4 regions of the Actinoplanes sp. NPDC051411 genome follow, and region 1 is predicted to be linked to each of the others. Evidence: riboswitches for the same ligand, from Rfam matches in the RefSeq annotation. Region 1 holds a riboswitch; each other region holds the start of a gene.
The links. A riboswitch is a leader RNA that binds a small molecule or an ion and turns the genes downstream of it on or off. The one in region 1 is predicted to bind cyclic di-AMP.

Region 1 (3,696 bases):
CGGGCAGGGTCGGTTCGGCCATCATCGGCTCGATCGCCTCCCGCTCGGTGGTCAGCAACGCCGGGAAGAGCCGCCGGACGTTCGCCTCGTACCCGTCGAGGTTGATGCCGAGCAGGAAGTCCCGTTTCAGCGCTTCCGGGTCGAGTGCGCCACTGGGCGGGATGTCGTCGGGCGTCCAGTGGACGGCGAACTGCCGGAACACGTCGAGGAACTGGTCGGTCGGCATGCTGCGCTCGGGCGGGAGGACGGCGAAATCGCGGAACAGTTCGCGCAGCGCGCCGAGCAGTTCGGTGGCCAGGCGCACCCGGTCGAGAGCGTCCGCGCCGAGCAGGTTCTCCTCCGGCCGGGTCAGCGGATCCAGCACGTCGTTGATCGCGAGTTCGATCGCTTCGCCCTTCTTGACCAGCAGAAAGAAGCGTTCCTCGCCCGGGGTGCCGGTATAGCTGCGTACCTTGCCGTCGTCGAAGACGCCGGGCAGAACGGCCATCGTCTCGGTGCCGCGCAGCACCTTCAACGTGCCGACATTCCAGCGGACCAGCGAGGCATAGGTGTCCCGGCCGCAATGACCGGTGCCGGTCCGCTCCGCGATCACCCCGAAATACTGGCGAAACGGCAGGTCACCGATCGTCAGCCCGTCGTACGCGCGCTCGGGCGTCCGCTTTCCGTCCGGCGTCCATTCCTGGTAATGCCGGCCCAGCGAGGCGCCGACGAAACCGAGGCGTACAGCTAAGCGTTTTGCCTGCTCAGCAGGCACCCGATCGGGTTGAGGCAGCAGCGGGAAAAGCACCTCGGTGCACTGCTCGGCGAGTCGTCCCGGAGGGATCTCGCCTCCGAGGATCGCCCGGTTGAGCCGGGGAAGTTCCGCATCGGTCCACTCGCCGACCTGTTGCAGAACCACGCAATTCACCGCCCTTTGCAGAGGTTTATACCAATCCGTTCGACCGATTCGGGCGAGCGCTTAATCGGTAGGCGCCGAATTCGGTGACAAGGCTCACCGGCCCGCGACCGCGCTTTCCCGCCGGATCGGGCCGAACCGGCCGCGATGTCCGAAGAGCTAGCGGCCGGGGCCTCCGGTTCGGGACGAATGAGCCCTGCGGGACGCGACCCGAAAACTGGCGAACGGCGGGCCGGCGCCGATGGTTCTGCGGTGCCTCCCGACGGGAGGTCGCTCTCGGTCGCCGAGTCCCGCTCACCGAGAGCGTCGAGGAAACCGACTCCTATCAGGATCTTCAGTGAGCGGGAACGGGGGAACCACCATGCCGGCCGTCGAGCCGGCTCGGGGTGAAGTCGCCACGCGCGACGGGCCGTCCTTCCGGCCTAATCCGACAGCTAACCTCGCAGGCGGTTGAAGGACCGAGGATTCTCTGTGTCCATCCGTGTCAAAACCTGCTCGGCCGTCTCGCCATTCTCGGAACGGTCGCGGTCGCCGCGGCGACCGTCGCTCCGGCCGCCGCTTCCGCGGCACCGCGCGCGGTTTCCGCTCCGGTTTCCCGTGCGGTTTCCGCTCCGGCTTCTCTGGCGTACGCGGCGAGAATGCGCGGCTATCACATCGTCGCCGCGGCCCGGGCCCAGCGCGGCAAGCCGTACCGATTCGGCACCCGGGGACCGAGCGCCTTCGATTGCTCCGGCCTGACCGGGTACGCCTATCGCAGTGTCCGGATCAGCCTCCCGCGTACGGCCGACGGGCAGTTCCGCGCCGCCCGGCACGTCGCGAAAGCCGCCGCCCGGCCGGGTGACCTGGTGTTCTGGGTCGGTGGCGGACACGCCTACCACGTCGCGGTCTATGCCGGTGCGGGCAAGGTGTGGCACGCGCCGAAGCCGGGGCAGCGGGTGCGGCTGACCGCGATCTGGTCGTGGAGTCAGGTGCGGTTCGGCCGCATCGGGATCTGAAGGTCATCGGGCTGTTCCGTTTCGGTCACTCGCGGTTTAGATTGATCGAAATGATCGACAACCCTGGATGGGTCCCATGTTGGATCAGTTCCGGATCGTCACCGACCCCGTCGGCAATTCGGTCGGTCTTTCAGCGATCTTCGCAGTCCTTCCCCTTCTAGCGCTCTTCGTGCTGCTCGGCGTGCTGCGCATGCGCGCCTGGCTGGCCGGCGTGATCGCCCTGGTGGTGGCGCTGGTCGTCGCGATAACCGTCTACTCCATGCCGGTCGGACAGTCCGTGCTCTCGGCCACCGAGGGCGCGGCGTTCGGCTTCTTCCCGATTCTCTGGATCGTGCTCAACGCGATCTGGGTCTACAACCTGACCGTGGTCAGCGGCCACTTCGACGTGTTGCGACGGTCGATGGCGCGGATCAGCCCGGACATGCGCATCCAGGCCGTCATCGTGGCGTTCTGCTTCGGCGCGCTGCTCGAGGCCCTGGCCGGCTTCGGCACGCCGGTCGCGGTCACCGTGGTCATGCTGATCGCGCTCGGCTTCAGCCCGATCCGAGCGGCGTCGGTGGCGTTGATCGCCAACACGGCGCCGGTCGCGTTCGGGGCGCTGGCGACGCCGATCGTCACGCTCGGCACGGTGGCCGCCGGCGCCGGTGACGATCCGCGGTTGAACAGCGACACGCTCGGTGCCATGGTCGGCCGGCAGACGCCGATACTCGCGGTGATCGTGCCGCTGGTCCTGGTCTTCGTCATCGACGGGAAGCGGGGCTTCCGGCAGACGTGGCCGGTCGCCCTGACCGCCGGGCTGGTGTTCGGGGTCGCGCAGTTCGCCGCGTCGAACTACCTGTCGGTGCCGTTGACCGACATCGTGGCGGCGCTGTTGTCGGCGGCGGCGGTGATCGGCTTCCTGCGCCTCTGGAAGCCCGCGCACGAGCCGTCGATGGTCACCTCCGGCGCGGCCCCACCCGGGGCGGTGTCCACTCTCGCGGCGTCTTCGGCCACTTCCGGCGCCTCGTCCGGCAGCGGCTCCCTCGCCGCCGGCTCCTCGGCCGGCTCCGGCCCGACCGGCTCCGGCTCGTCGGCCGGCTCGGGGTCCGACTCGGCGGCCGAGACCGACGCACCGGACGACGGGGACGCCGACGGGACGGCCCGCGGTGGCGAGGACGCGCCGACTCCCGAGTTCGCCCGGTCCGGCGCGACCGCTCGGGCCGGCGCGACCGCCCGGTCCGCCGAAGCCGGCCCGACCGGCGGAGCGTCGCCGTCTACCTCCACATTGGACAAGCGGGACAGTCCGGCCGAGATCGCGCGGGCCTACGCGCCCTACCTGATCATCATCGCGATCTTCTCGATCATCAGCATCGGGCCGATCAAGGCGGCGCTGGCCAAGTCGCCGTGGACGGTCAGCTTCGCCTGGCCCGGCCTGCACGTGCTGGGCGCCAACGGCAAGCCGCTCTCGTCGGTCACGTTCGCGTTCGGCTGGCTGCCGGCGGCCGGCACGATGATGATCGTCGCGGGCATCCTCACCGCGATCGTCCTGCGGATCGCTCCGGGCAAGGCGCTGCGGGCGTACGGGCTGACCTATGCCACCCTCCGGCACGCCATCGTGACCGTGATGGCGGTGCTGGCCCTGGCGTACGTCATGAACCAGAGCGGGCAGACGAACACCCTGGGTGGGGCGCTGGCCGCGACCGGCGGTGTCTTTGTTGTGCTCTCGCCGATCCTCGGCTGGATCGGCACCGCGGTCACCGGGTCGGATACCTCGGCCAACGCGCTCTTCGGGGCGCTGCAGGTGCAGACCGCCGCCAAGGCCGGACT
Region 2 (3,696 bases), on a different contig from region 1:
CGGCCTGCGTCCAGGCGGTGCTGGCGGCCGAGGTCGGTCACCTCGAGCTGGCGCACGACTATCTGGGCGAGGCCGCCCTGATGGACCTGCACGACCTGCACCAGAACGCCCGGGACGGCGTGCACGTCGCGTCGCTGGCCGGCACCTGGATCTCGCTGATCGCCGGCCTCGGCGGCATGCGTGACTTCAACGGCCAGCTGTCGTTCGCGCCCCGGCTGCCCAGCCGCATCACCAATCTCGAGTTCTCGATGCTCTGGCACGGGCTGCGGTTGCGGGTCGACGTCTCCGCCGACGAGGTCACCTATTCGCTGCGCAACGGCGGCGGGGCGGCCCGGCTGACGCTGGTCCACCACGGCAAGGAGATCGAGGTGACCCAGGTCAAGCCGGTCTCGGTGCCGATTCCCCCGGCCCCGCCGGTCGGACCGGCGCCGACCCAGCCGCACGGCCGGGCTCCGGTACGCCGGGCCACCAGCAGCACGAACTGAGTGGAAAGGGCCCCGCGAATGCGGGGCCCTTTTGCTAAAGCACGGACACGTGTACGTGGTCCTTGTGATTGCTCACACCGTGATAGGCGTGCCAGCCGGTCGCCGGGAACCAGATCTGCGCATACCAGATCACGTAGTAGATGCCGAGGCGGTCGGCGTTGCGCACCAGGAACGCCATCACGTTGTTGCCGTAATTCTTCATGTCGGCGTTGTGCGCGACCGAGAAGCCGCTCTTCTGCAATGACCAGTCGCAGGCCCGGCCCTTGGGATGCTCGAACGGCCCGCCGTCGCGATGGCAGCCGACGAACCGATTGAAGCCCGCCTTCTTCACCTCCTTGTAGAGGTGGAGCATGCGCGGCGTGATGCAGCCGTTGGTGGTCGGGTCGTCCACAGTGCACGCTTCGGGCGAGAAGCCGCCCTGGGCGTTGCGCGGGGCGGGCGCGGCGACCGGTGACTTGGCGACCACGAAGCCGCCGGTCAGGCTCTCGCCGCCGAGCAGCGCGAGCGCCTTGTCGGCCGACTCCTTCTGCTTCTTCATCGCCAGCAGGTTGGTCTGCTGCGCCTTGACCTCGGCGTCGAGGGCCGCCTTCTTGGCGTTGACCGCGTCGATCGCCTGGTCGAGGTCGTGCAGTTTCCGGTCGTGCAGCGCGTTGATCTCCTCGAGCGAGACCGCCTTGGAGAGGAAGTCGTCCGAGTCGTCGGCGCCGAGCAGGAAGCGGGACGCGCTGAGGCGGCCGGTTTCGTATTGCTCGGCGGCGATCGACGCGACCTCGGGGGTGAGGGCGTCGCGCTTGGCCTCGGCGTCCTTGATCTGGGTGGCCAGCGCCTTCTGCTGCGTGGTCGACGTGGCGACCTGGGCCTTGGCCTGCACGTACTTCCGGTTGGTGCTCTCCAGGACGTCGTTGAGCGTCGAGTTGTCGGAGAGCTCGTCGCCGCCCTTCTCGTCCGGAGCGGTCGACGACGACGACGAGGAGCCGGAGCCGGGCGCGGCCTGCGCGGGGGCCGTTACAGCGGTCAGCGTGGCAGCCACGACTAGCGGCGCCAGCGCGATATGCAGCCACCGGCGGCGTCTGACGGTCATGCAAGTCCTTCCGGATGGACCGCCTACCGAGTTAGCTGACGGGTTCAGGATGGAAGCGATCCCTACCGCTCTTGTAAGCGGATGCACCCCAACGAACTTGGGTCCCCGGCTCGCCCTGGCGGGCGATTGGGCGGTGGTCTGCCGGTGCCTCGGGGGTGGGGCCGTGTCGCAGATCCGGCCGGAAGTTTACCCGAGCAGCGAGAATGCTTCAGCCTTCGAAAAGCATAAAACCAGTTACCGGATGGCGACGAAAAGTAATCGTTCGACCATGCGTGATTGTCGAATAGCTCTGCGTATCAAAACTGTCGATCAATCGATACCTTCCGGTATGGTCGGCCGCGGTCCCTTATCGGGGCCACCGCCTAATCACCCGCCAGGGTGAGCCGGGGAACCACGTTCCATCCTGGGGTGAATCCGCTTCGCCGCGGTAGGGATTTCTTCCGTCCCGAACCCGTCAGCTAACCCGGCCGGCGCTATGGAAGGAATGCCCTGTGTGGCAGAAAACTGTGCGGCAGAAAACTGTGCTGCGAAGAACTGTGCTGCAGAAGGCTGGGGCCGCGGTGCTGGTCGCGCTGGTCGCGGCGGCCGGACTGGCCTCGCCCGCCCGGGCCGCTCCCGGATCGTCCGGCGACGACGGCGAGGGCGGCTCGAAGTCGCTGACCCAGCAGCTCGACGCGGCCTCCCGCGGCTACCTCGACGCCAAGGACAAACTGGCCGGATCCAAGAAGAAGCAGACCGACCTGGCCACCCAGCTCCAGCGGATCGACGCTCAGATGGCGCCCCGGCAGGCCGCGTTCGACCAGGTCGTCCAGGAGTCGTACCGAGCCGGCCGGCTCGGGCCGATGAGCGCGCTGCTCACCTCCGACTCCTCGGCCGGGTTCCTCGACCGGGCCGAGGTCCTGCAGACCGTGGCCGCCCGCCAGCAGAAGGCGATGGACGACCTGCGGACCGCCCGGCAGACCCAGGCCGCCGCCAAGGCGGCGATCGATGCGACCGTACGCGACCAGCAGAAGCAGGTGGCCGTGATGGCGGCCCGCAAGGCGCAGGCCGAGGCGGCGCTCAAGACGGCCGACGCCGGGCAGAACGCCCCGCAGCCGGGTGACGGAGGCGGCAGTGCCAAAGCGACCCCGGTCAAGCGGAACGGGGACGGGTCGCTGTCACCCGAGGGCTGCACGGTCAACGACCCGACCACCGACGGCTGCATCACGGCGCGCATGCTGCACGCCCTGCAGCAGGCCAAGTCGGACGGGTTCACGCACTACGTGGCCTGCTTCCGGCACCAGGACAGCGGCGAGCACCCGAAGGGCCGGGCGTGCGACTTCGCGGCCGACAAGGGCGGCTTCGGCGGGGTCGCGACGGGGTCCAGCAAGGACTACGGCAACCGGCTGGCCAACTACTTCATCAACAACTCGGACGAGCTGGGCGTCCTCTACGTGATCTGGTTCCGGCGCATCTGGCTGCCTAGTAGTGGCTGGAAGGCGTACACGAAGGGGAACGGCGACCCGTCGAGCGAGCACGAGAACCACGTACATCTCTCGGTGAGATGAACGAAGAAGGCCGGCCCGCCGGGGCCGGCCTTTCGCTCACTTGTTGCTGAACTCCTCGTACATCCGGAGGATCTCCTCGGTCGGGCCGTCGGCCCGGATCACGCCCGACTCGAGCCAGATGGTCCGCTCGCAGGTGTCGCGGATCGACTGCTCGCTGTGGCTGACCAGGAAGACCGTGCCGGCCTCCTGGCGCAGCTCGCGCACCCGCGCCTCGCTCCGCTTGCGGAACTTCGCGTCACCGGTCGCCAGCGCCTCGTCGATCAGCAGCACGTCGTGCTTCTTGGCCGCGGCGATCGAGAAGCGGAGCCGGGCCGCCATGCCGGACGAGTACGTCTTCATCGGCAGCGAGCTGAAGTCGCCCCGCTCGTTGATGCCGGAGAACTCGATGATGTCGGCGGTGCGCTCCTTGACCTCGGCCGGGCTCATGCCCATGGCGAGGCAGCCCAGCTCGACGTTCTTCTCGCCGGACAGGTCGTTCATCAGGGCCGCGTTCACGCCCAGCAGGGACGGCTGGCCGGCCGCGTAGATGCCGCCGCCGCGCTCGACCGGCAGCAGGCCGGCGATCGCCCGCAGCAGCGTCGAC
Region 3 (3,696 bases), on a different contig from region 1:
ACGGCGGCCGATCCCGGCAGGAACGCGCCAGCGACCGGCGGACGCGGATCGTGACGGCGGCGGTCCACCTGTTCGGCACCCGCGACTATGAGCAGGTCACGGTCGCCGACGTCTGCGCGGGGGCGAGGGTCTCCAAGCGCTACTTCTACGAGCACTTCACCGACCGGGAAGATCTGCTGCTGATCGTGCACCGCGAGCAGAACCACTGGCTGCTCGCCCAGGTCGCGGGCGCGGCCCCACGCCAGGCGGCGACGGCCGAGGAATTCCTGCGGCCGATGATGCGGACACTGATCGCCAAGCTGGTCGAAGATCCGGAACGGGCCCGGGTGATCTACGTCAACGCGCCGCGGATGGAGACCCGCCGCCGAGGCGTACTGCGGGAGGACGCCCAGCACTTCGCGCCGCTGGTCAACCGGTTCGTCGGGACGACGACCGACAAGCGGCGGCTGGAGCGCACGCTGCTGGCCCTGATCGCCGGGATCAGCGAGGTCATCATCGACTGGATCTCCCGCGGCATGGCCGAGGACCCGGACGAACTGGCCGAGCACCTGACGTGGATCGCCGGCCACCTGCTCGCCCGCTGACGTTTGACGCGCGCACTCGTCGGGCAGTCTCACGTTGATCAGGTACGCCTGTGTTCCGGACAAGGCCGGGAAAACGGGACTCCGGCCTTGTCCGGCGGGCGGGCACCCGCTCGGTCAGCCGGCGCTCGGTCAGCCGACGCTCGGTCAGCCGGCGCGGGTGGCGGTTATGGTCAGGCCGGCTCCGCGCAAGCGGTCGACCAGCGCATCGCCCATCGCGGTGGCCGGGGTCAGCACTCCGCCCTCGGACGGCGGCAGCGCGTCTCGGTCGAAGGCCAGCGCCAGCGCCGACTCGCCCAGCATGACCGCGGTCGCGGCGTAACCGGGATCGCCCTGGGCCCGGACCCGGGACCGGTAGCGCACGCCCGTCGTCGTGACGGTGAAGACGTCGACCGTGAAGTGGCCCGACGCGCGGGTGCGTTCGCTCGGGCCGGTGCCCGGATCGGGCAGGATCCGGTCGAGGATGGCCGGCGGCGTCACGGCCAGGCCGACCATGGCGGCGCCGAGGCCCAGCTTCAAAGCCCCGGCCAGCAGCGGCGAAAGCGGGGAAGTGCCGACGCTCATCGTCTCGCGGTAGCGGAACGCACGGCCGTACGACCAGCCCCGCAGGGCATTCGAGCGGCGCACGATCCGGGTGTTGAACGAGGCCATGAAGAACGGGGCGAGGCTGCCGCGCAGGGACGGATCGACCTCCGCGCCGGGCACGGTGAGCATGTCGGACTGGCGGCCCAGGTCGGGCTCCGCGGCGCGGTCGGGGCTCAGCGAATAGGGACTCGCCGCGATGCGGCGCCGCGCGCGGTCCTTCTTCAGCTCCTCCGCCTGGTTGCGGATGGTGCCGATGGTGCCACCGCTCATGCCGCCGCGGAGGCTGGTCACGACCAGGGTGGTGGTGGTCAGATCGCCCGCCTGGTCGGCCTTGACCTGCCGGTCGAGGACGTGGACGCCGATGTCGGAGGGAATCGAGTCGAAGCCGCAGGCGTGCACGATGCGGGCGCCGGTGCGGCGGGCCAGGTCGTGGTTGGCGTCGATGCTGTCGCGGACGAAGAGCACCTCACCGGTCAGGTCGGCGTAGTCGGTGCCCGCGGCGGCGCAGGCCGCGACGAGGGCGCGGCCATATTTCAGGTACGGCCCGACCGTCGTGACGACCACCCGGGTGGAGGCGGCGAGCCGGGCCAGAGCGGGTTCGTCGGAGGCGTCGGCGACCACGATCGGCCAGTCGACGCCCAACTCGGCCCGAATTCGAGTGAGCTTCGTCTCGGAGCGGCCGGCCAGCGCGAGACGAGCGCCGGCGGGGGCGTGCGCGGCCAGGTGGCGGGCGACGAGGGCGCCGGCGAAACCGGTCGCGCCGTAGACGACGACGTCGTACTCGCGTGTGGGCTGGGTCATGGTTGCCGATTCTGCATCAGACCAGGGGGCCACGGAGCGGATGGTTACCGACCAGTAATTTAATCGCGTCGCATATCGGTCATACTCGTCCTAAAGAAAGATCAAATAGGGCAATTACTGAGAACAACGTCACTAGACCTTGGCGATCGCCGAATCGGCCCGGCTAGGTTCGGTCGGTCCGCCAACGTGGACACCGTGGGCGGAACGCCGAGTCCTTGCCGCCGCCCGACGGAACTTAACCCAAGGCATGGAGCGGGGGACCCAAAAGTTCCTCGGCGCGCTGCTGCGCGCCTCGGGGTGAAGCCGCCATGCGCGGCCGGGCACCTCAGCCCGAACCCGACAGCTCACCTCGCAGGCGTGGAGGTTTCTCTGTCATGGCACAGATCCGTAAGCATGCCCGAATTGCCCTCGGCCTCACCGCCGCGGGCGTGGCGGGCACAGCCGCCCTGCTCGGCCCGGCCTCCGCGGCGCAGGCGTCCAGTGTGAACTGGGACGCGATCGCGCAGTGCGAGTCCGGTGGCAACTGGAGCATCAACACGGGCAACGGCTTCTACGGTGGCCTGCAGTTCACCAAGGGCACCTGGAAGGCGTACGGCGGCACGAAGTATGCCAGCACGGCCAACAAGGCGAGCCGGTCCGAGCAGATCGCGATCGCCGAGAAGGTTCTGCGCGGCCAGGGCATCGGTGCCTGGCCCGTGTGCGGCAGGAAGGGCGGCTCGACCAAGCACTACTCGGGCAGCAACACCAGCGGTTCGCACAGCAGCAAGTCGAGTCACAAGGCGACCCACAAGGCGAGCCACACCTCGAAGTCGGTGACCCACAAGTCGTCGAGGACCACCCACCACAAGGCGACCACCACCAGCCGGGTCGTGCGGTCGGCGTCGGTCAAGGCGACCGGCAAGACCTATGTGGTGCGTTCGGGCGACACCCTGTCGGCCATCGCGACGCGCTACCAGGTCAAGGGCGGCTGGCACGCCCTGGCCTCGCTCAACACCGGCATCATCAGCGACCCGAACCTGATCTTCCCCGGTCAGCGGATCGCGCTCTGAGCTGCCCGCTCTGAGCTGCCCGCTCTGAGCTGGCGACTTTGAGCTGGCCCGCCTTGAGCCAGCCCGGTGTGAGCCGGCCCACCTTGAGCCGGCCCGCTGTGAGCTAGAAAATTCCACCGCACCAACCCCCGGGTGCCCCATCCCCGGTGATCAGCCACTCCGGCCCCGTTCCGTGCGAAGCACGGTGAGCCATGGGTCAAGCCATGCCCCCGGGTGATCCCATGTCCACAGAGGCCACGGTGGCGAGTGCGCTGTGGTGGTGCCATTCCCCCCGATCGGCACCACCACAGCAGCACATCGTCGTGTCGCGCTAAGCGCCGACGCCGGCTCCCAGGCCAACGATCAAGCCTTCGCGAGATCGCCGGCCTGGGCGCCACGCCTTTCGCGACCGCGCTCGGCCAAACTCACCCTCGGCACAACCACGTTCAGCGCCACCGCGCACTGCCCAACCTCGCTCGGCCCGACCGCGCACTGCCCGACCCGCACTGCCCGACTCGCTCGGCCCAATCACGCCCGACCCAACCGCGCTCGGCACCACCGCGCAGTACCAACCGCGCTCGGCCCAACCGCGCTCGGCCCAACCGCGCTCGGCCCAACCGCGCTCGGCCCAGTCACGCTCAGCCCAACCGCGCTCAGCCCAATCACGCTCGGCCCAATCACGCCCGGCCCAATCACGCCCG
Region 4 (3,696 bases), on a different contig from region 1:
GGCGATCAGCCGCTGGGAGGCGAGGGCCTGCGGGCCGTCCTCACCGCCGCCGATCAGGTAGATGTCGGCGCTCGACGGCATGGGCTGGTCCGACCGGATCTCGTACGCCTCGACCGGAATGCCCCGCATCTGGGCCCTTCGGGCGAGGATGAGCATGTTGCCCCGGTCACCGTAGGTCGAGAGCAGATCGGGGTAGATCCACACGATCCGCAGGGACTCAGTTGACACGGTCCAACTCCGATCGGATGTCCTGGAACGCCGTGTAGTTGGCGATCACCTCGAGGCGCCCGGGCGGGACACCCTGCAGCGCCTGGTCGAAACTGGTCACGTGCCGGAAGGGCACACCGTTGACCTCGAGCCGCACCGCGAGGTCGTACGCGCGGTCGCCGGTGATCAGCACCGGACGGTTGCGCAGCGGCGCGAAGTCGACGTCGTAGAGCCACGACGTGTCGAGTCCGTCGGGGTCGCGGGCGTTGATCGAGAGCAGGGTGGGCGCGATCTCGGCCATGTCGAACGCCTCGAGCCAGCTGGCCGGGTTTTTCGCCAGGAGCAGCCGGATGTTGCGCCCCTCACGGTCGACCTGGGCGTACCGCCCGGCGATCGAGGTGACGGTCGCGAGGTAAGGCAACGCCTTGAGCGGGTGGACGCCGAACTCGGCCACGACGGCCAGCGCGGTCGCCGCGTTGCCGATGTTGACCGTGCCGGGCAGCTGGAGCTTGACCAGGTGCCAGTCGCCGCGCGGGTCGACGACACCCTCCTCCTCGACCTGCCAGTGGGCGCGAGGACGGCGCAGCGGGCAGCCGGTGCACCACCAGTCTCCCTGGTGGCGCTCGATCGGGTGGCCGCTCTGCGGGCAGACGAAGGAGTCGTCGTGCCAGCGCTGGCCGGCACTGAACCACACCACGTAGGGGCTGCCGCTGGCCGCCCAGACCACCATCGGGTCGTCGGCGTTGGCCACGACCTTGACGTCCTGGTGGGCGGCGAGCGCGGTCTTCCACATCTGCGCCATCATCGCCACCTCCTTGGCCCGGTCGAGCTGGTCGCGGGAGAGGTTGAGCAGGGCCACCACCCGCGGGTTGGTCTCCTCGATCACCCGGGCCAGGTAGTGCTCGTCGACCTCGAGCACCGCGAACGGCGTCGAGCCGGCCTTGGCCAGGGCCGAGGTGTGCCCGGTCGGCATGTTGGCGCCGAACGAGTTCGTCGCGACCGGGCCGAGCACCTCCATCGCGGCGGCGGTCAGCCGGGTCGTCGTGGTCTTGCCGTTGGTGCCGGACACCAGCGCGATCGCCCGCCCGGTGGCCAGGTGCGTCAACAGTTCCGGATCGATCTTGAGACCGATCCAGCCGCCGATGACCGAGCCGTCGCCGCGGCCCGCGGCCCGGGAGAGCGCCGCCGCGGTCTTCGACACCGAGGTCGCGACCTTGGCGCGCAGGGGCAATTTCTGGTCCGTCACGCCAGCGAGGGTACCGGAATCAGAGGTTACGTCGAGTTGTCGGCGGGGCGGATGGGGTACGGAATCGACCTTCGCCGAACGGGTGACCGTGTTTCCGCCGGTAGAGGGATTTTCGACTCGAATAGACAATCCTGTATGGAGTAATTGTGTGTTCTGGTTCACGCCGAATTCTCAACAAGAAGTAGTCGGGCACCTACGGAATGTCGCGGCAAATGTTCCCGGTCGATGGCAAATTGGACAACGCCTCGATCAACGATTACGGAAAGTCACCAAATGGCGCCCGACGATCATCAAAAAATTCGGATAGGAAGGTTTCCGCCGGTGGGCATCCGCTCGCCGGTCGCGCCGCCCAGGCTCACGCCGAGCCCTGCCCCGGGTCGGACGACGCGACCTTTGCACGCACGACCACAAAGGCATACGGGGGCAGGGACGGGGGACCCACAGCTTCTCGAGAGAGACAGCCGGTCCGCTCCGCGCCACCCGCTCCGGTGGCGGGCAACGGAGCAACCTCGGGGTGAAGTCGCGGCAACGCGACCGGGCACACCTTCCCGCCCGAACCCGACAGCTAACCTCGCAGGCGTGCCGGAGGGATTCCCTTACCGTGCCTCAGCACACCCTGAGCCGGCCTCGACGGCTGTCCGTCGGCACCGGCACCGCCGCGCTGTCCCTTGGTCTCTGCCTCTGCGCGGGCCAGCTGATGACGACGACGGCGGCGAACGCCGCCACCCCCGTCGTCACTCAGGCCGCGGTCGCCAAGGTCACGCCCAAGGTCATCGACTCGGTCAACACCTCGACCGTCTCCCTGGGCTCCCGAGTTCGGCTGACCACCAAGGTCATCAACCCCAAGACCGGCAAGGTCGTCACGTCGGGCCGCGTACGCGTCCAGGCGTACCGGAACGGCAAGTGGAACAACTGGTCGTCCACGCCGATCGGCAAGAACGGCTACGCCACGCTCTACGCCAAGCCCGGGGTCAACGGCTACTTCCGCACCGAGTTCTACGGCAACAGCGGCCTCAACGCCGGCTACGCCAAGCGGCTCTACGTGAAGGTGCAGGTCAACAAGGGGGCCAAGGTCCTCGCGGAGGCCAAGAAGCACACGGGCGCGCTCTACAAGTTCGCCGCGGCCGGGCCCAAGCGCTTCGACTGCTCCGGATTCACCATGTACGTCTACAAGAAGGCAGTGGGCAAGAAGCTGCCGCACAAGGCGAACTCGCAGCAGCACTACGGCAAGGCCGTCAGCAAGGGCAGCAAGAAGGTCGGCGACCTGATCGTCTTCCGCTCGGGCTCGTACGGCTACCACGCCGCGATCTACGCCGGCAACGGCTACATGTACGACTCCCCGCACACGGGAGCCCGCGTCGGCAAGCACAAGATCTACGGCAGCAACTACGTCGTACGCCGCATGGCCTGACACGCGGGAAAAGATGATGAGAGAGGCGTGAGCGGTTCGCTCACGCCTCTTTCATGTACGCGGCGGCTGCGGCCCGCACAGCGTACGGATCGCGCCCAGCAGAGTGGACCGGGTGAACGGCTTCTCGATCAGCATGCTGTTCTCGTCGAGCGTCAGCTGCGGCCCGAGCGACGCCGCCGTGTAGCCCGACATGTAGAGCACCGGCAGATCCGGGTGGTGCGTACGCAGCGCCGACGCCAGCTCCGGCCCGGTCATCGTCGGCATCACCACGTCGGTGATCAGCAGGTCCGGATGCGCCCCGGCCGCCACCTGGGTGACCGCCGTCAGCGCGTCGGTCGCCACCGTGATCACGTAACCGGCCGGCTCGATCAGCCGCTGCACCAGCTGGGCGACCTCGGGCTGGTCCTCGACGATCAGGACCCGGCCGATCACCGCGGGGGCGCCCTGCCGCTCGCCGGCCGCCGCCGTGCGTTCCTCGGCCGCCGGGAGATAGAGGTGCACGGTCGTGCCGATCCGGGGCTGTGACTCCAGCTCGATGTGGCCGCCGATGCCCTGCACGATGCCGGCCGTGGTGGCCAGGCCGAGCCCGGCCGCGGTCGGGCGAGTGGTGAAGAACGGTTCGAGCGCCCGCTGCCGCACCTCGTCGCTCATGCCGCTGCCGGTGTCGGTGATGACCAGGTGGACGACCCGGCCGGCCGGTGCCCCCTGGGGTGGCGCGCCGGCCTCGTGCACCTCGTTGGTCGCCGCCACCCGCACCATGCCGCCGTGCAGCATCGCGTCGCGGGCGTTCGCCGCCACGTTGACCAGCGCCTGCTCCAGAGGCCCGCGCTCG

Region 2: another riboswitch for cyclic di-AMP. It lies ahead of AB0M88_RS12700 (hypothetical protein); the one in region 1 lies ahead of AB0M88_RS21250 (NlpC/P60 family protein).
Region 3: another riboswitch for cyclic di-AMP. It lies ahead of AB0M88_RS24145 (transglycosylase family protein); the one in region 1 lies ahead of AB0M88_RS21250 (NlpC/P60 family protein).
Region 4: another riboswitch for cyclic di-AMP. It lies ahead of AB0M88_RS31345 (NlpC/P60 family protein); the one in region 1 lies ahead of AB0M88_RS21250 (NlpC/P60 family protein).

What each region holds. Positions count from the first base shown of each region.
Region 1 is NZ_JBFBAD010000036.1:56,299-59,994, reverse strand. It holds gene AB0M88_RS21255 (hypothetical protein) at 1-898, opposite strand, end outside; cyclic di-AMP (ydaO/yuaA leader) riboswitch at 1,199-1,360, shown strand; gene AB0M88_RS21250 (NlpC/P60 family protein) at 1,534-1,890, shown strand; gene AB0M88_RS21245 (L-lactate permease) at 1,967-3,696, shown strand, end outside.
Region 2 is NZ_JBFBAD010000018.1:29,839-33,534, forward strand. It holds gene AB0M88_RS12690 (glycoside hydrolase family 65 protein) at 1-485, shown strand, start outside; gene AB0M88_RS12695 (hypothetical protein) at 520-1,566, opposite strand; cyclic di-AMP (ydaO/yuaA leader) riboswitch at 1,572-1,709, opposite strand; cyclic di-AMP (ydaO/yuaA leader) riboswitch at 1,916-2,054, shown strand; gene AB0M88_RS12700 (hypothetical protein) at 2,058-3,113, shown strand; gene AB0M88_RS12705 (ABC transporter ATP-binding protein) at 3,150-3,696, opposite strand, start outside.
Region 3 is NZ_JBFBAD010000044.1:2,817-6,512, forward strand. It holds gene AB0M88_RS24135 (TetR/AcrR family transcriptional regulator) at 1-584, shown strand, start outside; gene AB0M88_RS24140 (saccharopine dehydrogenase NADP-binding domain-containing protein) at 729-1,967, opposite strand; cyclic di-AMP (ydaO/yuaA leader) riboswitch at 2,195-2,335, shown strand; gene AB0M88_RS24145 (transglycosylase family protein) at 2,342-3,016, shown strand.
Region 4 is NZ_JBFBAD010000065.1:55,287-58,982, reverse strand. It holds gene AB0M88_RS31355 (glutamine amidotransferase) at 1-228, opposite strand, end outside; gene AB0M88_RS31350 (MurT ligase domain-containing protein) at 218-1,438, opposite strand; cyclic di-AMP (ydaO/yuaA leader) riboswitch at 1,918-2,048, shown strand; gene AB0M88_RS31345 (NlpC/P60 family protein) at 2,055-2,864, shown strand; gene AB0M88_RS31340 (response regulator) at 2,916-3,696, opposite strand, start outside.